3 regions of the Arthrobacter sp. SIMBA_036 genome follow, and region 2 is predicted to be linked to each of the others. Evidence: predicted binding sites of a transcription regulator. Region 2 holds the regulator's gene; each other region holds the start of a gene.
The links. The regulator LexA, encoded in region 2, represses DNA repair genes until DNA is damaged. The targets are predictions, from matches to a motif close to TCGAACANNTGTTCGA.

Region 1 (6,834 bases), on a different contig from region 2:
CTGGGCAAGGCAGCTACATCTTCCCGAACGTGGACCTGCAAATCCACATGTACAGGGCTCCCTCGGGGGAGTGGCTGGGGTTGGACAACGAGGTTTCCTTCGGCTCTGATGGCATCGGCCTGACGTCCACCGTGCTGCATGATATCAACGGACCATTCGGCAGGGCCGAGCAGATCCTGACAATAAGGAAAAGCTGATGACCGTGCCGTTGCCGCTTCCCCTCACGGTCTACCGGCAACCGGAATCGTTGGGAGCAGGGCAAGACCTGGATTTTGCCTTGGAGCTGCTAAGGCGGGCCCGAAGCGGCCAGTTGGGGCCGACGTTGCGCCTGTACCGGCCCGAACCCACCGTCGCGTTCGGCCAGCGGGACGCCAACTTGCCCGGATTCGCAGCCGCGGAAGAAGCCTGCAGAAACCTGGGCTTTGAGCCATTGGTCAGGAAGGCCGGGGGGCGGGCAGCTGCCTACCACCCGGGCTCACTCGTGATTGACCACATAGAACCCCATACGGACGCGATCGTAGGGGCCAAATCACGTTTCTCGGTTTTTGGCGAGTTGCTCGCTGGTGCCCTTCGCAGCGTCGGCGTCCATGCCGCCGTCGGCGAAATCCCCGGGGAATACTGCCCCGGCGAGTTCAGTGTCCACGGAGAGGACCCGGATTTCCCGGCCCACCGGATAAAACTGATCGGTACAGCCCAGCGTGTGGTGTCCGGCGGCTGGTTGTTCAGTTCGGTGATCGTGGTGGAGGACTCTGCGCCCATCCGTGAGGTCTTGACGGCGAGTTACGCTGCCCTTGGCCTTGACTGGGACCCGACGACGGCGGGCGCCGCCAACGATCTGCTGCCCCACGTGGACGTCCGCGCGGTGGAAGACGCGGTGGTCGCCGCATATGGCACCTACGCCGACGTGCTCGACGGCGACTTCCGGACGCTTCTGGCGTAGGTGCCCTGCGTGGGTGGATGGTTAGTGGCCCCGAGCTATCCATTCGTCCAAGTGCGGCTTTTCCGCGCCGATAGTGGTCGAATCACCGTGGCCAGTGCGCACCACAGTTTCCTCCGGCAAGGTGAGTAGCTTGGTCCTGATGGATTCGATAATGGTGGGAAAGTCGCTGTAGGAACGGCCGGTCGCCCCAGGACCGCCCTGGAAAAGCGTGTCACCGCTGAACAGGGTCTCCGCGGCGGGTAGGTGGAAGGACACTGATCCAGGCGAATGGCCCGGAGTGTGGATGGCTTTGAGCGCAGCACCAGCCACGGTGAACTCGTCACCGTCCACGATCTCAACGTCCGGGGCCGTGTCAGGGAACACCGCCCGCCACAGCATCATGTCGTCAGCATGGAGGTGAACGGGCGCCTTGACGAGCTCCGCGAATGCCCCTGCGGACGCGATGTGGTCGTCATGTCCGTGCGTGAGCAGTACGGCCTTTACCGCGCGCCCGTCGACGGCGGAGCGAATGGCTTCGGGGTCATGGGCAGGATCAATCACGATGCACTCGGAATCGTCCCCGACGATCCAGACATTGTTATCCACGTCCCAGGTGCCACCGTCAAGGGAAAACGTGCCGGATGTGACCACGTGATCGATGCGGGGGCTGCTTGCGGAGCTCATAGTTCAACAACCGAGCGCAGCACAGTGCCCTGGTGCATCTTGTCGAACGCTTCTTCGACGTCGTTGATGGTGATGCGCTCGCTGACGAAGGCGTCGAGATCCAGTCTGCCCTGTTTGTACAGGTCCACCAGCATGGGGAAGTCGCGGGATGGCAGGCAATCTCCGTACCAGGACGATTTCAAGGAACCACCCCGCCCGAACACGTCCAGCAGGGGCAGTTCCAGGGTCATCTCCGGTGTGGGAACGCCCACCAGTACCACCGTTCCGGCGAGGTCCCGCGCATAGAAAGCCTGCTTGTACGTTTCCGGCCGTCCGACCGCGTCAATGACGACGTCGGCGCCGAAGCCGCCGGTGAGTGCGCGGATTGCTTCCACGGGGTCCCCGGCGGAGGAATCCACCGAATGGGTGGCTCCAAGCTCTTTGGCACGTTCGAGCTTCTTCGCATCGATGTCGACGGCGATGATGGTGGTGGCGCCCGCGAGCGCTGCACCAGCGATGGCAGCTGTGCCCACACCGCCGCATCCGATCACGGCAACGGAATCGCCGCGCTTAACGCCACCGGTGTTCAGGGCCGCACCCAACCCGGCCATGACGCCGCAGCCGAGCAGGCCGACGGCGGCAGCATCGGCGTCGGGGTCCACTTTGGTGCATTGCCCGGCGGCAACAAGTGTCTTTTCGATGAAGGCGCCGATGCCCAAGGCCGGGGAGAGCTCCGTGCCGTCCTCGAGGGTCATTTTTTGGGTTGCGTTGTGGGTGTTGAAGCAATATTGTGCTTGGCCGCGGTTGCAGGCACGGCAGTTGCCGCAGACAGCGCGCCAATTCAGGACCACACGGTCCCCGGGGACGACGTTGGTGACGTCCGGGCCCACTGCGCTGACAACACCGGTGGCTTCGTGGCCGAGCAAGAACGGGAAATCGTCACTGATGCCGCCGAGCTTGTAGTGAAGATCGGTGTGGCAGACGCCGCTGGTGAGGATGTCCACCAAAGCCTCACCGGGCCCCGGTTCGGGAACCAAGACGGTTTCGAGGGTTGCGGGTGCGCCCTTGGAGCGGACGACGACACCTTTGACTGCGTGGACCATGAAATGTTCCCTTCGGCCGTGCGGAGAGCAGGCCTGCTTAAAACAGCAGGGCCCGCTACGGATTTCCCGTTCTGTCTATCACACGTGGCAGACAGTATGTGGAATGTTTCCGTGCGGGCCCGGGGCGCGGGCGCCTCTACAGCTATACGACGGCCAGCCGGCTCTCGACGTCGGAAGCGGACGGGTTGGTGGCGGCCGTTCCGTCGGGGAAGAGCACGGTGGGGACAGTGCGGTTGCCCCCGTTGAGCTGCTCGACGAGCTCGGCAGTGCCTTCGACTTCTTCGATATTGACTTCGGTGTAACCGATGCCCTTGGCGTCCAGCTGCTTCTTCAGGCGGTTGCAGTATCCGCACCATGTGGTCGAGAACATTGTGATGGTGCCGGATTCGGGAGTGAAGTCCATGGGCTCTCCTCTGTAGGTATTCTTGCGGCTGCAGGTAGCTGTAGCCCTTGATGGGTCCGTTCCTACCAACGGTATCCCGGCACTGAAAAATTCCCCGCCTCGGTGACCTGCTGGTGCCCTGCCCGGGTAAAGGGCAGACTGTTGGCATGTGTGGACGATATGTGATGGCTCGTGCGGTGGGGGATTTGCTCGCCGATTTTGATGCTGAACTGGACAGCGAGAATGCCCGCAAGGAGATCGCCCTCGAAAAGTCCTGGAACGTGGCGCCGACCGATGCCGTTCCTATCGTGCTGGAACGGCTTCTCGACGACGGGCCGAAGCGGCAGTTGCATGTTGCCAAATGGGGACTGGTGCCATCCTGGGCCAAGGATGCCAAAGGCGGTGCCCGGCTCATTAATGCACGCAGCGAAACTGTCCTTGAAAAGCCCTCGTTCCGGAAAGCTGCTACTGCCCGGCGTTGCGCCGTCCCGGCGGACGGGTATTACGAGTGGAAGAAGGGTGAAGGCAAGAGCAAGCAACCGTACTATGTGCACCCTGGGAACGGTGCGGCGTTGGCGTTCGCCGGGTTGTATGAGTGGTGGAAAGACCCATCGGCCGCTGAGGACGACCCCGGCCGGTGGCTGCTGTCCATGTCCATCCTCACAGCCGACACTCCAACCGCTGAATCCGCCCAGACCAGGCGCAGCGCCTCGGTGTTCGATGAACTGACAACCCTCCATGACCGCGTGCCGCTGCCCATGAGCAGGGAAACCATGCAAGCGTGGCTCGATCCGCGGGAGAAGGATGCCGCGGGTCTTGTGGAGATGGTCCGTTCGAGGGCGCACGACGCCGCCGCCGACTGGACGCTGGACCCGGTGGGCACCGCCGTCGGGAATGTCAGGAACAATTCCCCGGAACTTATCGAACCCGTCCAGGGCCTGTTCTAACCCGTTCTTCGGGTTTACCCGCGACGCCTCAGAGTGCCTCAGCGACTGGCACGCCTGACTGGAACTCCCTGCCGTCGGCTTCGCTGAAGGCTGTCATGATGTGGCCTTTGCTGAGCCCGTGGATGGCGGAGGCAGGGAAATTGCCGGTGATGACGTTGCCGGAGTGCTCCACGCCCTTGATGTCGTAGTTCTCCTCCGCGCTGAGGGAGTGATTGAACGAGAAGAACGACACTGCTTCGCCGTTCATGAATTCAATGCCGAGCCTGCGCTGGGAGGAATAGTCGGGGCTGGCCGCGACAAGGCCTACAACGTAAGCGCCGGAGCCCGGTATGGTGCCGTCGATTTCGAACCGGGCCACGAGGTTGCCGGCAGTTGCGGTGATGCTGACCTGCTTCAGGAGTGCGTCGTGGGTGCTCATGCCCCAATCCTGCTCTGTGGGCTCCCCGCCGTCCACCCCTGAACTTCGAAGTAGGTTTTGTCGCCTGGGCGTCGTAAACTTGAAGTATTCGAACATACTTTCGAATAGACAATTCGAATGGGCAGGCAAGGAGCGTGGAGATGGGGCTGTTCAGCGAGTCCGTGGACGTCACCTGCACCGACACCGGCCAGCCGCAGGCGGTCCAATGGAAAGGGACCCGGTACACAGTCTGCAGCGAACCCGTCCGATGGTTCGAACGGCGCCAATGGTGGGCCGAAGAAAACCGGGCGCCCCTCGGCAGCGGAGCCGGCCTGGTGGACCACGAGATCTGGCGGGTGCAACTCCAACCCGCCCATGATGCCACCGACTCCACCCGCACCATCACCCTCGACCTCGTCCGCTACGTTGGCAGCCACATTGGCAACCACACGAGCAACCGGTGGAGACTCCTGCGGATCCACGACGCCGCACCAGCCAAGGCCGTCGAACCCGATGAAGCAGCGTGACCCTTGAGCTTCACCCACTTGCACGTCTCCACGGCATTCAGCGCACACTACGGCGTCTCCTGGCCCGATGAACTGGCCCAAACCGCAGCCGCAGACGGCGCAACAGCGCTCGCCTGCACAGACCGCGACGGCCTCTACGGCACCGTCAAACACCTCAAGGCCTGCATGAGCGCCGGCATCGACCCCATCGTGGGGGTCGACCTCGCGGTCTTCGACGACGACGGCGACCACCGCACCCAAGTCGCGGGCCGCGTCGTCGTACTCGCCCACGGGAACAACAACGGCGCAGGCTACCGCGCCCTCTGCCGCCTCGTCTCCGACGCACACGCCCGCACCTCCGGAAAAGCCGGAGGCGCCATCCCCGCAGCAGTGACCCGTGCCGAACTCGCCTCAAGGACCTTGGACCCAAAAACCCTCAAACCGGTCCTCACAGTCCTGATCGGGCCCGACTCGGACGCCGGACGGGCCATGGGCGGACGCAAATACCTCAGGCCCCGCACCCTCTTCAAACAATGGATCGACGCCATGCCGCCAGGTACCGTCGTCGCCGAAGTCGTCTCCCACCTCAGCGCCCCCGGAATACCCCTCAGCACAGCCCACGCCGTCCGCATGCTCAAGCTCGCCCTCGAATACAACGTCCCCGCCGTCCTCACCAACGCGGTCCGCTACTGCGCCCAGGACGGCGCCCCCACCGCAGATGTCCTCGACTCCGCACGGACACTGAAATCACTCCCCGAACTCACCTCCGAGCCACTGCTCCAACCCACCGGACAGGGATGGCTCAAAAACGGGCAACAAATGCTCCAACTGGGCAAAGAAATCATGCATGCAGCCGGACAAGGACAAACCGGGCTCCACAAATTACTCGCCAACACAGAAGCGCTCGCCGACAAATGCCGCATGGACCCCGTAGGAGACATGGGATGGAAGAAGCCCGTGGTTCCCGAGTCATCCATCATCGGCATCGACTGCGATCCGATGATGGAACTCTCCCAGCGATGCGAAGCGGGAATCACCCGCAGATTCCCAGGCATCAAAGGCCCGGCAAGAGAACAGCTGCGCTCGCGGTTGGACCATGAGCTGGGGATCATTGGAAAGCTCGGATTCGCCCCGTACTTCCTCACCGTGGCTGAAGTCTCGCGGATGATCATCGCCATGGATGTCAGGGTGGCAGCACGCGGTTCAGGGGCATCGAGCCTGGTGAACTACCTGATCGATATCAGCCAAGTAGACCCAATCCGGCATGACCTCATTTTTGAACGATTCCTGTCAAGCCGACGATCAACACTTCCGGATATCGACCTCGACGTTGAAAGTGCCGAACGGCACAACGTTTACCACAAGATCTTTGAACGTTTCGGGCGGGAGCGCGTCACCCTGATGAGCATGCAAAACGGCTACAGGGCCCGGGGCGCCGTGCGGGATGCGGGAATGGCATTGGGGATGGATGAAGGCGAAATCGGAGAAATTGCCAAACAGCTGTGGAGGTTTTCGGCCCGTCATTTCCGTGAAGCACTGGTGGAGAAGCCGGAACTGAGGGATTTTGCCGGCAGGGTGGAACGCAGTGGCCATGAAGAAAACCAGCAGCTGGACCTTCTGGTGGACCTCACCGAGAGGCTGGACCGGTTGCCCAGGCACATTTCCATGCACCCGTGCGGGGTGATTTTGGGAGACGCCACGCTGTTGGATCGGACGCCTGTGCAACCAAGCGGGTTGGGGCTGCCCATGAGCCAGTTCGACAAACATGACATGGATCCCATGGGCATGCTCAAGCTCGACGTCCTGGGCGTACGGATGCAAAGCGCCATGGCCTATGCCGTCCGGGAAGTCATTCGCTTGCACCCTTCCAAAGCCGAAGTTGTGGAAGCCGGAAAACATCCGGTGGGCCCTGATGGC
Region 2 (6,834 bases):
GCCGGTGGCCAAGTTGGTGGGGCCGGTGCAGGTATGGGCTCGCGTGGTCCGGGTGAAACAAAGATCGAACTCGATCGCCGTCGTATCCGGACCCGGATGGCTAAGCTTCGTCGCGAAATCGCGGCAATGAAGCCGGCCCGTGAGACAAAGCGGGCCAACCGCCGTCGTAATGCTGTCCCTTCCGTAGCGATTGCCGGGTACACCAACGCCGGCAAGTCGTCGCTGCTGAACCGACTGACGGACGCAGGCGTGCTCGTGGAAAACGCGCTGTTCGCCACCTTGGACCCCACGGTGCGTAAGGCGCAGACACCGGACGGCATCGGTTACACACTTGCGGACACCGTCGGGTTTGTTCGTTCGTTGCCGACGCAGCTGATTGAAGCATTCCGCTCCACCCTGGAGGAAGTGGCGGATGCCGACTTGATCCTGCACGTCGTGGATGCTTCGCACCCGGACCCCGAGGGGCAGATCGCCGCAGTGCGTTCAGTGTTCAGCGAGGTGGATGCGCGCAAGGTCCCCGAGATCATTGTCCTGAACAAGGTCGATGTGGCCGATCCCTTCGTGGTGGAGCGCCTCAAGCAGAAGGAACCCCGGCACGCGGTGGTGTCCACCCGGACCGGACTCGGAATCTCTGAGCTTTTGGAGGAGATCAGTCGGTCAATTCCGCGGCCTGGTGTTCGGCTTGAAATGCTCATTCCTTACGAGCGCGGCGAGATGATCAGCAAGCTGCACAGTTCCGATGCTGAGATCCTGAGCCTGGACCATGAAGAAAGTGGGACGCGCGTCGTGGCGATGGTCCGGGAGGGCCTCGCTGCCGAACTGGAGTCATTCGTCAGTAATGGGTGAGAATGTCGCGGCGGACGCCGTCGAGTCGGTGGGGGAGAAGTTCACCCTGGAATTGCTGGACCGCGCTGTCTCCGGCATGGGCGGTCAAAGCCGTGCCGGCCAGCACGAGATGGCCAGGCACGTCACCCGGGCCATTGAAACCGGTGAGCATTTGCTGGTCCAGGCCGGAACGGGAACAGGTAAGTCCTTGGCTTACCTGATTCCCCTGATCGCCCATTCCATGGTCAGCAACAAACCGACACTGGTGTCCACCGCGACCCTGGCGTTGCAGACGCAGATCGTTGGCCGCGACCTTCCGCGGTTGTTGGAAACGATCAGCCCTGCCCTTGAACGCCCGGTCAACGTTGCGCTCGTCAAAGGCCGGGCCAACTACGTCTGCTTGCAGAAGCTCGACGGCGGATTTCCCAGCGAGGAGCCCTCCGAGGGCCAACTGTTCTCACTCGGTGAGGACACCAGCGTCCCGCACTTCGCCGCTTCCTTGGGGGGACCTTCGTCCCAACTTGGCAAGGAAGTGGTGCGGCTTCGGGAGTGGGCGGAAAAGACCACCACGGGGGACCGGGATGAGCTCATGCCAGGCGTGACGGACAGGGCGTGGCGCCAGGTGTCAGTCACGTCCATGGAGTGCCTGGGGGCACAGAAGTGCCCGATGGCTGAGGAGTGCTTCAGTGAGCTGGCCCGATCCCGCGCCGGGGAGGCCGACGTCGTGGTGACGAATCACGCGATGCTGGCCGTCAGTGCCTTCGAGGGCCTCGCTGTTCTGCCCGAGTATGACGTCGTTGTGGTGGATGAGGCCCACGAGCTACAGGACCGCGTCACGGGCGCCGTCTCGGGCCAGCTCTCAGTCGCCATGGTCCATGCCGCAGCTTCAAGCGCCCGAAAGCACACCGCCATCACTGTTGACGCCCTCAACGCCGCTGCTGATCGATTGGATATGGCGATCGCCGGAGCCCCGAACGGGCTGCTGCCCAACGGGCTTGATGACGAACAACTCGATTGCCTGGACCAGTTGCGTGAGGCAACGCGCGCAGCGCTCTCGGATTCGAAGCCGGATTCCTCGGGATCAAACTCTGCCGACGGCGGGAGGCAGCTGGCGCGCTCGCGGCTCATGCTCATCCTGGAACTCTGCGAACGGTTGCTCGCCGCCAAGGAGAATCGGGAGGTGGTCTGGTTCTCGCGCAACAGCACCTTCGACCCCCAGCAGGGGTACTCCCAGCCGGACGAGACCGCACCGGCCCTCATTAATATCGCGCCCCTGAGCGTCGCTGGAAGGCTGCGGGAGGGCCTGTTCACGGGCCACACAGTGGTACTAACGTCGGCTACGTTGGCAATCGGGGCTGCGTTCGAACCTGCGGCCGGCGGGCTGGGCCTCTTGGGCGACGGCGCGCCGAGCTGGACCGGGATCGACGTCGGTTCCCCCTTTGACTACCCCAAACAGGGGGTCCTCTACGTGGCGAAACACTTGCCGAAGCCAGGCCGCGGTACTTCCTTGGAGGCCTTGGATGAATTAGAGGACCTGATTCGGGCCTCCGGCGGCGGAGCTTTGTGCCTCTTCTCCTCCCGGCGGGCCGCGGAAGAAGCCGCTGATGCCATGCGGCTGCGGCTGGATGTGGATATCCTCTGCCAAGGCGAGTCCACCATGGCGGCCCTGGTCAAGCAATTCGCAGACGAGCCAGACACTTGCCTTTTCGGAACCATGTCTCTGTGGCAAGGGGTGGACGTTCCGGGGGGTTCCTGCCGCCTGGTGGTGATTGACCGTATTCCTTTCCCCCGTCCGGACGACCCGCTGATGACAGCGCGTTCCAGGGCAGTCGCACAATCCGGCGGCAACGGATTCATGGCAGTTTCGGCGACGCACGCGGCCATCCGTTTGGCGCAAGGCGCGGGCCGGCTCATCCGCTCCACAGGAGACCGGGGAGTTGTGGCGGTTTTGGATCCCAGGCTTTCGACAGAACGCTACGGCGCGTTCCTGCGGGCGGCACTGCCGCCGTTCTGGCCCACGGTGGACCGAACGGTGGTAAGGGGTGTACTGGAGCGCCTGAGTAGGAAGAGCGCCTAAAGGGAACTGCGCCTAGAGGGAACTGCGCCTAGAGGGAACTGCGCCTAGAGGGAACGCAGCACCGAGACGACCTTGCCCATAATGGTGGCCTGATCACCGAGGATGGGCTCATATTGGGTGTTTTGCGGCAGCAACCACGTGTGGCCGTCCCGTTGGCGGAAAGTCTTCACGGTTGCTTCGTCATCCAAGAGGGCAGCTACGATGTCGCCGTTGATGGCGTCGTTTTGCCGTCGCACCACCACCCAGTCACCGTCGCAGATGGCGGCGTCGATCATTGAATCTCCGGCAACCTTGAGCATGAACAGTTCGCCGTGTCCCACGAGCTGTCGTGGCAGGGGAAGGACATCTTCCACTGTCTGATCGGCCAGGATCGGCCCACCGGCTGCGATGCGGCCTACCAGCGGCACCATGGCTGTGTCGCTGGCGCTGGCCAGTTCGGTGACCGCGAGCCCACCGGCACTGCGAAGGCGGGCAGGTTCCTCAACCCCGGGAATGGGCCCGCCGCCGTCGAGGGTCAAGGGCATCAAGACTTCCATTGCCCGAGGGCGCTTGGGGTCCCTGCGAAGGTAGCCCAGCTTCTCCAGCTGGGTCAGCTGGTGGGTCACGCTGGAAAGGCTCGCAAGGCCCACCGTATCCCCGATCTCACGCATGCTGGGCGGGTATCCATTGTCATTGACCGAGCGCTGAATGGTCTCGAGGATCTTCTTCTGCCGGACCGTCAGGCTCTTGGGGCTCTTTTGAGGCTGTTGGCTACGCAGGGGAGCGCTACCTCCTGTGGCTTTCGCTGCCATGTTTGCCAATGCCTTTCCGTCCGGACCGGGCGCGATACGGACCGCGCCGATGATGCCGGGCCTAAAAATGTCAGACCCTGTTGATTCACTGAAACAGTGGCTGCTTCTTCCATCAAACGTAGGGCAGGCGCAGACCTTTATCAAACATTTGTTCTAGCGAGTCTCGACACCGTTCGTTGATAAGTGCTAAAAAGGTCTTAGCAAGGTTCGAATATGTGTTCTAACAACACCGCAAACCGTGCCGATGTTCGAAGAAAGTGTTCGAACGGTTCGGGTGGCGTCGGGAGAGCATACGGAATTGACCGCCGCGCATCGGACACCCGGGGCACGGCAATCGCTCAGAAGGGCAAAGCTCATGTCTGCAATATCAACGCTTGAGGGTCTTCTCGGAGGGCCAGCGCCTGCACTTGCAGTGGCGCAGCCGGCACCAGTCATGGACGTGAAATCGAAGTCCACGCGGCTTCGCCTGACGCGCAGGGGGCGGATCGTCTTCTTCGGCATCCCCGCGATGCTGCTGGTGGCCGCGTTGATCACCCTTCTTGGCTTCGTCACTTCCCCGGCAAAAGCCTCAGACACCCAGGCTCAACTGCGTCCACCGGTTGCGATTTCCGTCACGGTTCAGCCCGGGGAGTCCCTGTGGGGCATCGCGGGGGCGGCCGCGCCCGGCCGGGATCCCAGGGATGTCATTGCCGAGATCATCCAGCTAAATGACCTCAGTGGCGGCAGCATCCATCCCGGCCAGAAGTTGTTCGTTCCAGCCGGCTAGAGGGCCGTGCCCAGGGAATCTGGCGAGTGCCCGGGCATGCCCGTCGCGCGGTCCAAGGGGTCACAGTTACGCACCCATCCACGGAGGCCCTTAAACTGGAAACTGTGAGTGACAAGCTTGAGCGACTCGACCGACTTCCCCTCCGGACCAACCTGCGTGGACTGAGCCCTTACGGGGCGCCGCAGCTGGATGTGCCCGTTCTACTCAATGTCAATGAGAACACCCATGGCGTGCCGGTGGATGTCCAGGCAGCCATTACGGAGGCGGTCGCAGCCGCTGCCACTGGACTCAACCGCTACCCCGACAGGGAGTTCACGGAGTTGCGCCAGGCATTGGCGGAATATCTCGGTCACGGGCTCGCTCCGGAGAACATCTGGGCGGCCAATGGCTCAAATGAAGTACTGCAACAAATCCTCCAGGCGTTCGGCGGTCCTGGCCGCAAGGCTCTGGGTTTCCCGCCGACGTACTCCATGTATCCGCTACTGGCCAGCGGCACCGACACCGAATACGTCCGCGGTTTCCGCGCGGCCGACTACGGCTTGGATGCTGCCTCTGCCGCGGCGCAAGTACGCGACACCGCCGCGAACATTGTTTTTCTCTGCTCTCCCAACAACCCCACGGGGACCGGCCTGACACTCGACGTCGTCGAGGCTGTGTACGACGCCGGCGAAGCGAGCCAGGCCATAGTGATCGTTGACGAGGCCTACCACGAGTTTGCGCACGACAACACGCCCAGTGCCTTGACCTTGTTGCCAGGCCGCGAGCGGTTGATCGTTTCCCGAACCATGAGCAAGGCGTTCGCCTTGGCTGGGGCCCGTCTCGGATACATGGCAGCAGCGCCGGAGGTCACCGACGCGATTCGGCTCGTCCGGCTTCCGTACCACTTGTCCGCGATTACCCAGGCGACTGCGCTGGCCGCGCTGAACCACCGCGAGGCCCTGATGGCTGACGTTGAAGACATCAAGATTCAGCGCGATCGTATTGTGACTGAGCTCTTGCGGATGGGCCTAAAACCGTCGGTGTCTGACTCTAACTATGTCTTCTTCGGTGGCTTGGACAACCCGCATGAAGTGTGGCAGGGGCTTCTCGACGCCGGTGTACTGATTCGCGACGTCGGTATCCCGGGCCACCTGAGGGTGACAGCGGGTACCGAGAAGGAGACCACTGTCTTCCTTGAGGCCCTGGAATCCCTGCGGCGCGGACCAGCCGCCCCGCACGCCTAAACTTGTCTATAGACCCAACCCATTCTTCGTGTATAAGGACGTCCCAATGAGCGAAACCGGCTCAGTGCCCACCGCTGCCCGCACCGCGCGGCTCGAGCGCACCACTAGCGAGTCCTCCGTCCTGGTGGAGATCAACCTGGACGGCACGGGTGTCTCCGAGATCAGTACGTCGGTTCCTTTCTACGACCACATGCTGACTGCCCTGTCCAAGCACTCTTTGATCGACATGACCGTCAAAGCCACCGGGGACACCCACATTGACGCGCATCACACGGTGGAAGACGTGGCCATCACCTTTGGCGAGGTGCTGCGCACCGCATTGGGGAACAAGGCGGGCATCCGTCGCTTCGGCGAGGCAACGGTTCCTTTGGACGAGGCTTTGGCGCAGGCCGTCGTCGATGTTTCGGGCCGTCCGTACCTTGTCCACAGCGGTGAACCTGCCGGCCAGGAGTACCACTTGATCGGCGGGCACTTCACCGGGTCCTTGACCCGGCATGTCTTTGAGGCGATTACCCTTCACTCCGGTATCTGCCTGCACATGAACGTTCTCGCCGGCAGGGATCCGCACCACATCGTCGAAGCCCAATTCAAGGCGTTTGCACGCGCCCTGCGCTCGGCAGTAGAGTCCGATCCCCGCGTTGAAGGCATTCCCTCCACCAAGGGCGCACTGTGAGCGGCCAGTCTGTGGCCGCTGGTGCCGTCACGGATGCCATAGCCGCGCGGAAGCCGGAATCTCCCGAGGGTAAGCCGACGGTGACGGTGCTGGACTACGGTTCCGGCAACGTCCGGTCAGCCGTTCGGGCACTCGAGCGTGCCGGAGCGCATGTCATTCTCAGTGCCAAGCCCGAGGACGTCCTGAATGCCGACGGCCTGGTGGTTCCAGGCGTCGGTGCTTTCGAGACCGTCATGCGGGAGCTCAAGGCCGTTGACGCCATCAGGATGATCGGGCGCCGCGTCGCCGGCGGGCGTCCCGTGCTGGCCATCTGTGTCGGGTTGCAGGTTCTCTTCGAAGCCGGGGTGGAGCACGGCATCGAATCCGAGGGCATGGCCGAGTGGCCCGGCAAGGTGGAACTCCTTCCCGCCGCAGTGGTCCCTCACATGGGCTGGAACACCGTTGACGTGCCGGAAGGCTCCAAACTGTTCGCCGGTGTC
Region 3 (6,834 bases), on a different contig from region 2:
GCGTGCCGTCCGGGGCTGAACCGGACATCGATGTCATGGAGGGTCTGTGGCGCTTCTGGCGCGAGAGTCATGGTGGTTTCCTTTCTAGCGTGAGCGCCGGTCAGGCGGCTTTGACGAGGGGGAGTTCGTCCCAGTGGGTGGTGTATCTGGGGGAGCGCATGTCGCGTTTCATGGTCCAGTCCGGTCCGCTTTTGATTCCGGCGTGGCCCAGGCCGATGGAGCCGCGGCCGTACCGTTTGGTCACGTCTTCGAGCAGGATCCCGATGCCGCGTTCTTCGTGCGGGTTCTCGAACAGTTCCAGGGGTTTTTGGTTCCCTGACGGCCGCAGGTCGGTGACCATGATCCCGGCCCGGACGTACTTCACACCCTCATGCACGTGGGGGAGCAGCGCGTGGGCCGCCTTGGTCAGTAGCACCGGGTCAGCGGTCGGCATCGGCAGCGCCAGGCAGACCGAGGGGAAGGACTTTTCGTTCGGGTTGAAGTGCGACGTCGCCGCGAACGCGGTCAGCACCTTGGCTTGCAGGTCGTGTTTGGCCAGCCGTGCGGAGGCCATTTGCGCGTACACGCTCATGACCTGCCGCAACCCCGCAGCCGTGGTGATCGGTGTGGAGAAGGACCGGGAGAAGATCAACTGATCCCTGCCGATCCGTTCCTCCTCCATCGGGATACACGGTGTTCCCTGCAGCTCCAACACGGTGCGCATCATGACGATGGAGAACTTGTCCCGGATCGCCACGGGGTTGGCCCGGGTGAGGTCAAGGATCGAGAAGATCCCCATCGCGTTCAGGCGTTTGGTGAGCCTGGTGGCCACGCCCCAGATCTCGATCACGGACAGCTTCGCCATCAGTGCTTCGCGCTGGGCGGCGGGCACTGACTCCCACCGGCACACGCCACCAAACGCGGGGTTGTTCTTCGCCCACTTGTTGCACAGCTTCGCCAGCGTCTTCGTGGGTGCGATCCCGACGCACACCGGCACCCCGACGTGCCGACGGCACGCGTCCTTCATGGTCCTCCCCAGTTCCAGCAGCTCGTCCGGTTCGCCCTTGACGCCGAGGAACGCTTCATCGATGGAGTAGACCTCCACCCAGGCCGAGTAATGGCCCAGGAGCGTCATGACGCGCGAGCTGATGTCTCCGTAGAGTTCGTAGTTGCTGGATAGGGCAACCAGGCCCCATTCCTTGGCCCGGGGCCGGAGCTTGAACCACGGATCACCGAGTCCGATGCCGAGGCGTTTGGCTTCCGGGGACCGGGTCACCGCGCAGCCGTCATTGTTGGACAGAACAATGACCGGCTTGCCCTCCAAGGCCGGGTTGAAGGCGCGCTCGGCCGAGGCGTAGAAGCAGTTCACGTCCACGTGCGCTATTTCCTGCATGCGGCGCATCACTGCCGGCTTAGACACCGGTGCCACCCGTAATCGTGCATCTGATGCGAGAGCGCCTGTTAGACATGGTGCAGGCACTTGGTGGCCACGCCCCAGATCGTCAATTCCGACAATGCCGGAACATGGATGTCCGGGAAACGCGGATTGTCTGCCTGCAGGATTACGCCTGAGGGTGTGATCCGGAGCCGCTTGATCGTCAGTTCACCGTCGAGGACGGCCACGACGACGGAGCCGTCTTTCGGTTCCAGTGCCCGGTTGACGATCAGTTCGTCACCGTCGCTGATGCCGGCCTGCTCCATGGACTGCCCAGTCACGCGGACGATGAAGGTGCTGGTGACGTCTTTGATCAGGTGTTCGTTCAGATCGATCCGGCCGTCAAAGTAGTCCTGGGCGGGCGATGGATAACCGGCAGCGACCGCGACCGGTGCCAGCAAAACAGTCACCAGAGACAGTCCCGCGTCTACCACACGGGGGCCAACTATCACGCCCACAACACGCCCTTTATTCGAAACTATGTTCGATTAACAGTACTCCTGCGCAGCGACGAAATAACCGCCGGGTTTGAGCCCGCCGTACGTTGGTACATTCCCCACATGCGGCCATTGGTTCTGATGGGTGTCGTTCCGGGGCCGCCATCCTGGGGATAGGGTTCGTTTTCCTCATGCTCCCTTCGCGTGGGCCGGCATCGGCGGAAATCCCGCCTGGACGCCCGGAAGGCCGCCCAACGTAACTAGGCCCGAAAGGGCCCGAGGTTCCCTGAAACCAGGGCGTCCGGCGCACGATTAGCCGCCGATGGGCGGCGTGGACGGCTTGCACACGAATGGGGACAGCTTTGAGCTGTGCGGGGGGCTCCACCTGCCCGCCAGTGTGCACAACCCGTCCACCGCGACGAGGAGGAGCTACCTTGTGAGGTGCGGTGGGAGTTCGACATCGGCTGAGTCAAGGTCAGGTCTGGACCGGAAGCATGGAAAGCGGATGTCTGAAGGATTTGCCGGACCATGCGGCATCGGCTGCTATCTCAACCACGATCGGTTCAACCAGTGTCAGGTGGACCAGTCCTTTGTCCTTGCTGAATCTGTTCAGCGAGGTCTCGCTGATCTCTTCGGGCCAGGGATGCCCTGGCAGTGCGGGGCGGAGCTGGCGGCCCAGCTCACGCCCTGCCCGCGTGGAGAGAACGGTGGAGCGGCCGACGATCCGCAGCTGCCCATCGACCGGGAGGCCGGCGATGAGGGCCCGTGGTTGGGTTATTGGCCCTATGACGGCCGCGCAGACCGCATCGAAAGTGCTTTTTGTCTTCAGCTTCAACCACGAGCGCAGCCCTGCCGGATAGGGGCCGGACCCGCTTTTGAAGACCACCCCTTCCACTCCTGTGGCCGGTAGATCCTTCAACCAGGTTTTTGCCAGTTCCATGTCCGTGGTGGTGGGGGAGAGGTTCAACGGAGCGGCCCAGTCCCGGGCCAGTTCCTCGAGCAGTTGCCGACGGCCGGTGAACGGGACACTCCTGATGTCCTGCCCGGCGACGGCCAGCACGTCAAAGGCTGCGAACGATGCCGGCAGTTCATGGACGAGGGCCGGCAGAGCCGCCCTGGAGGTGACCATGCGGCGCTGCAGCGCCTCGAAGTCCAGCCGGTCACCGTTCCAGATGACCGTTTCACCGTCGAGGACGACACCTGGCGGGACCTGGCCCCGCACGGCTGCGCAGAGCTCAGGAAAGATGCGGGAGAGTTCTTTGCCTTGCCGGCTCCACAGGGTCACTCCGTCGGCATCGTTCAGAACGATGGTTCGGTAGCCGTCCCACTTGGGTTCGGCGTAGATCATGCCCGGCAAGGCTCCCGGGCGGGGGAACGTCTTGACAAGTTTCGCCAGGGCAACGGTAACCGGTGGTTGCAGTGCCGGCGGAATGGACTCGTCCATGCGCCCAGCCTAAAGGACCACGACCGGAACGGACCTTCGCTACGCTTCGGCCTGTAAAAGCTTCCTTTTGCCCTACATGTGGCTGGGTTGTTCTCCGTACAAGGGCCATTGATCGTAGCCGTCCGGGGGCCCGACCCCGTCAACCCACGCAACCGGGGACTCCCACGCGGTCGCTGCGCTCCCATATTTCGCGGGAGTCCCGGTCACTCTTCGGGGTTGACGGCCCACCCTCGACCGGCTGCGAGGTGGGGGCCTCGCACGGCGGGGCAGGAAGGAGGTGGCTACATGAGCATCGACGAAGCGATCAAGCTCGCGACTTCGGTCGTGATCTTGATGACAGCTGTCATCGCTCTACTCTCCACGCGGAACGCGCGCTTAACAAGCGAACGCTCCCGAGGTGCAACTCGGAAGCGTAAGCGGAAAGCAAGGAGGAAGTAGTCACACAACCCGGTGGTCGTGACCGCTTTGGTTGCGGCCACCGGCTCCTTCTCAGACTAAGTCCTACTCACCGATAAGGAAAACCTCATGGAACCACTGACCGTCGTGAACTTCGTTCTCTCACTCACCGCACTGGGAGCTTCGATCATGGCGTACCGCGCCAACACCAAAGCCCTGGACGGGGACGAAGGCTAGACCGGAACGGGGCGGGGTCTGCCACCACAGGCAGCCCCGCCCTACCGGGCCGGGCCGGCGTCTTCCGAGGATAGTTGCTCCTCCAGGTGTGCTTCCCTGAGGACCGCGGTGATGGCCCGTATGGTCTCGGGGTCGTCCTGCCAACGACTCCCGTCCCGGGGGCAGGCGTTGAGGCTCTTCACCCCGACTTCGCCGGCGAGCTGGAGCAATTCAGCACGCGCAGCTTCAAGGTCCGCCAGCTGCTCGGCCGTCAGCGGCTTCCGCTCAACGTCCTCGGCCCGCGCCACCACCGACGGGTCTTCAACCTCAGTCGGCAGGCTGCGCCTGTTTAGGAAGTTCCGTAATCCCATCGCCTACCTCTCCTTCTGAAACAAGTGTCCCGCCTGGGATTGGGGGAAACCAGGCGGGACACCTTCCACCGTACCGGCTTCACCTGACAGTTTGAGCACCGATACGTGCTCGCGGGGCTCGCACCCCTTTTGGGCGTCCTCTCCGCTTCGCTCCGTGGCCGGCTGTTGGGTGCCGCCGGTCCGTCGCAGGGCTCCTGCCCGTCATCACCTGACGTCTTCGACGCTTTTTTGTGGCTGTCCTGCGGATCATACGGTTCCGCTCCGGCTCAAGCTCCTGACCCCTCCGTAAACTCCGGGGCCCTGCGGCACTGAAATTCTTCGACGGCGCTCCTACGTCGCTTATTTCCTTTCGAAGATTTCCAGAACCTTGCCCTGGCGGGAGGAGCCGCCTCCGTCGGCCCCGTAGAGCACTACGTGCCAGCAACAAAAAACAACTGGGGGAGACGGGGAGCTGGCCGGTCACCTAAGCCGCCCCACTCACCCACCATTTCGGCAAAGAATGGAGCAACACACCATGAACGCAGTCATCAAAATGACCGTGACCACCGTCGACACCGAGGAAACCATCCACGACGTGCCCGTGCTCGTGGATTACCACATTAACGACGGATACGACTGGATGGACGTCATCTCCGAGCACGGGTGGGCCGTGATCCCCAGCTGGGGCTGTGACGGCTGGGACTTGGGCCAGTGGCCCTATGTCATGGTCGCCGGGATCCGCACCGCCGATCAGATCGGCAACCTGTTCGGCATGGCCACCTACTGCGAGGGCGACGTGAGGACCACGTTCTACCGGACCAAAGCGCATTTCTTCGCGGCGGTGAGTGACCAAGCGTTCTTCCACTGGAAGAACGGGCAGGCCCAAGGACCGGAAGACCTGCCCGAAGCGGCCGCCGAAATGCCCGGGCGGTACCGGATTCCCTGCAATCTCTCCGCCGCCGCCTAACCACCACCAAACCGGTGCCCCGCCCCCGGGCGGGGCGCCCCCATCATCTTCTGAGAGGACAAACCCATGAGCACCTGCACTGCCCTGGTCATCCCCGCCAGCCTGGCCGAACCGGCCCGCATCGAAACGATCGACGCCGGATTGGAGACCCTGCAAGCCCTTGTGGCCGGAAACATCGAAGCCGTCACGGTCGATGACTGGCACTTCTACCTGAACGAAGAAGGCAAAATCATGCAGCTTGCACCGAACCGCCGCGCCGCGGAGCTGATGCTGGAAGAAACCGGCGTTCTGACGGATGTGTACTGCGGCGACGTCGTTCTTCTTGGCGAAACCGCTGACGGCGACGAAGCAGACGTCCCCGAACATCTGATCGACACCGCGCAACAGCTCTTCGGACTGCAACAGGAAGCCGCCTGACGGGCCGGGCACTCACTTACTCAAATACTCAAATGAGTAAGAGAGTGCCCACCTCCACGCTATTGGTCCAAGTTGCGCGGGCGGTCCGCCGCGCCTACCAACGTGACGGGTACCGGCGTCGTCCGGATCGCGGTGTTTAACAGCCACCGGCACACGCGGGAGTTCCGCACCAGGGGGACCCTTCACTGGTGCGCTACTGTGAACCACAGATTTCCTTTGCCGAAGGACAAAAGAGGACCGGAATATTCCGGTCCTTTTTGTGTGCAGCGACTTTTCAGGGATATCAGCGCTGTCGCGTGCGTTTCACCACTTTGTGGGTTTTACGGTCACTGTTCGCTGAAGGATGCGCCGGATTCCTGGGCGGCATCCTGTTCGGGTCCGGCGGAGCGCTTTGTCGTCCGCCGGCGCTTTACCGCAGCTGGTTCAAGGCCAAGTTTTTTCAGTTCCTCCGGGCTCCATCCGTCCCGGGTGGCTTGCACGTAGGCGCGCTTGTCATCGCGTTCGGCCGCAACGAGCTGGTCCCGCAGTTCGGTGATTCGCTGGCGGCTCCGCACGAGGGCGGTGACGGATTCAATGCGGGAGTCCAGCAGCGCGCGGGCTTGGTTTCGTGTCTGTTCAATGTCGAGGGTAGCCATGGATCCAGCCTAACGATCATCCCGATGCCGGCCCTGCCGGACGCGCCTATCCTGGCGTGACATGTCCGAAGTAGTCGGGGCATTCTGCGCCAGGAGGTGGGCGTTGCGTGGATCGTTGAACCAGTCCCGCAGGTAGTCGTCGGAGTAGCTGACGGTTCGTGCGGTGAACTGGAAGTATTCGGGGCCGATACCTTGCCGCCGCCACTGCCGTAGCTGCGTCGGGGAGACTCCGTATTGCCTGGCCACTGTGGCGGGTGAGATGAGAGCCAAAACTGTACCTTTCGCTTGCCCTATGCCGCGTTCCTTTCGGCACGCTTGCCGAAACTTGGCCGGTGAAGGAATTGGCCAGTCGGAGGGGCCGGACCGTGGAATACCGGAGCGGAGCGAGGATATGCCGCGAAAGCCGGCGGCGGAGACTTGCCAAGGAAGGACCGGGCAGTAGCCTCAACCAGCCGAAACGGAACGACGCAGTCGTTGTGAACGAATCAGACGCGAAGCGTCCTGCAGGGCAGTACCCAGGAACCACCAAAACGAAAAATGGGGGCGCAGGTGGTTTTC

Region 1: the regulator LexA is predicted to act here: its motif matches at 4,521-4,536, upstream of SB659_RS12495 (DUF6504 family protein).
Region 3: the regulator LexA is predicted to act here: its motif matches at 1,887-1,902, upstream of SB659_RS17490 (LexA family protein).

Annotation. Positions count from the first base shown of each region.
Region 1 covers NZ_JAWRXG010000008.1:136,916-143,749, reverse strand. The annotation lists gene SB659_RS12530 (thioesterase family protein) at 1-197, shown strand, start outside; gene SB659_RS12525 (biotin/lipoate A/B protein ligase family protein) at 197-940, shown strand; gene SB659_RS12520 (MBL fold metallo-hydrolase) at 962-1,603, opposite strand; gene SB659_RS12515 (S-(hydroxymethyl)mycothiol dehydrogenase) at 1,600-2,685, opposite strand; gene SB659_RS12510 (mycoredoxin) at 2,828-3,088, opposite strand; gene SB659_RS12505 (SOS response-associated peptidase) at 3,235-4,014, shown strand; gene SB659_RS12500 (hypothetical protein) at 4,043-4,432, opposite strand; gene SB659_RS12495 (DUF6504 family protein) at 4,573-4,938, shown strand; gene SB659_RS12490 (DNA polymerase III subunit alpha) at 4,942-6,834, shown strand, end outside.
Region 2 covers NZ_JAWRXG010000012.1:41,355-48,188, reverse strand. The annotation lists gene hflX (GTPase HflX) at 1-846, shown strand, start outside; gene SB659_RS16035 (ATP-dependent DNA helicase) at 839-2,902, shown strand; gene lexA (transcriptional repressor LexA) at 2,947-3,693, opposite strand; gene SB659_RS16025 (LysM peptidoglycan-binding domain-containing protein) at 4,127-4,459, shown strand; gene SB659_RS16020 (histidinol-phosphate transaminase) at 4,564-5,682, shown strand; gene hisB (imidazoleglycerol-phosphate dehydratase HisB) at 5,729-6,355, shown strand; gene hisH (imidazole glycerol phosphate synthase subunit HisH) at 6,352-6,834, shown strand, end outside.
Region 3 covers NZ_JAWRXG010000014.1:72,429-79,262, forward strand. The annotation lists gene SB659_RS17485 (Y-family DNA polymerase) at 101-1,381, opposite strand; gene SB659_RS17490 (LexA family protein) at 1,441-1,872, opposite strand; gene SB659_RS17495 (ATP-dependent DNA ligase) at 2,327-3,295, opposite strand; gene SB659_RS17500 (hypothetical protein) at 3,970-4,278, opposite strand; gene SB659_RS17505 (hypothetical protein) at 4,793-5,224, shown strand; gene SB659_RS17510 (DUF3846 domain-containing protein) at 5,291-5,641, shown strand; gene SB659_RS17515 (hypothetical protein) at 5,968-6,276, opposite strand; gene SB659_RS17520 (helix-turn-helix transcriptional regulator) at 6,286-6,546, opposite strand.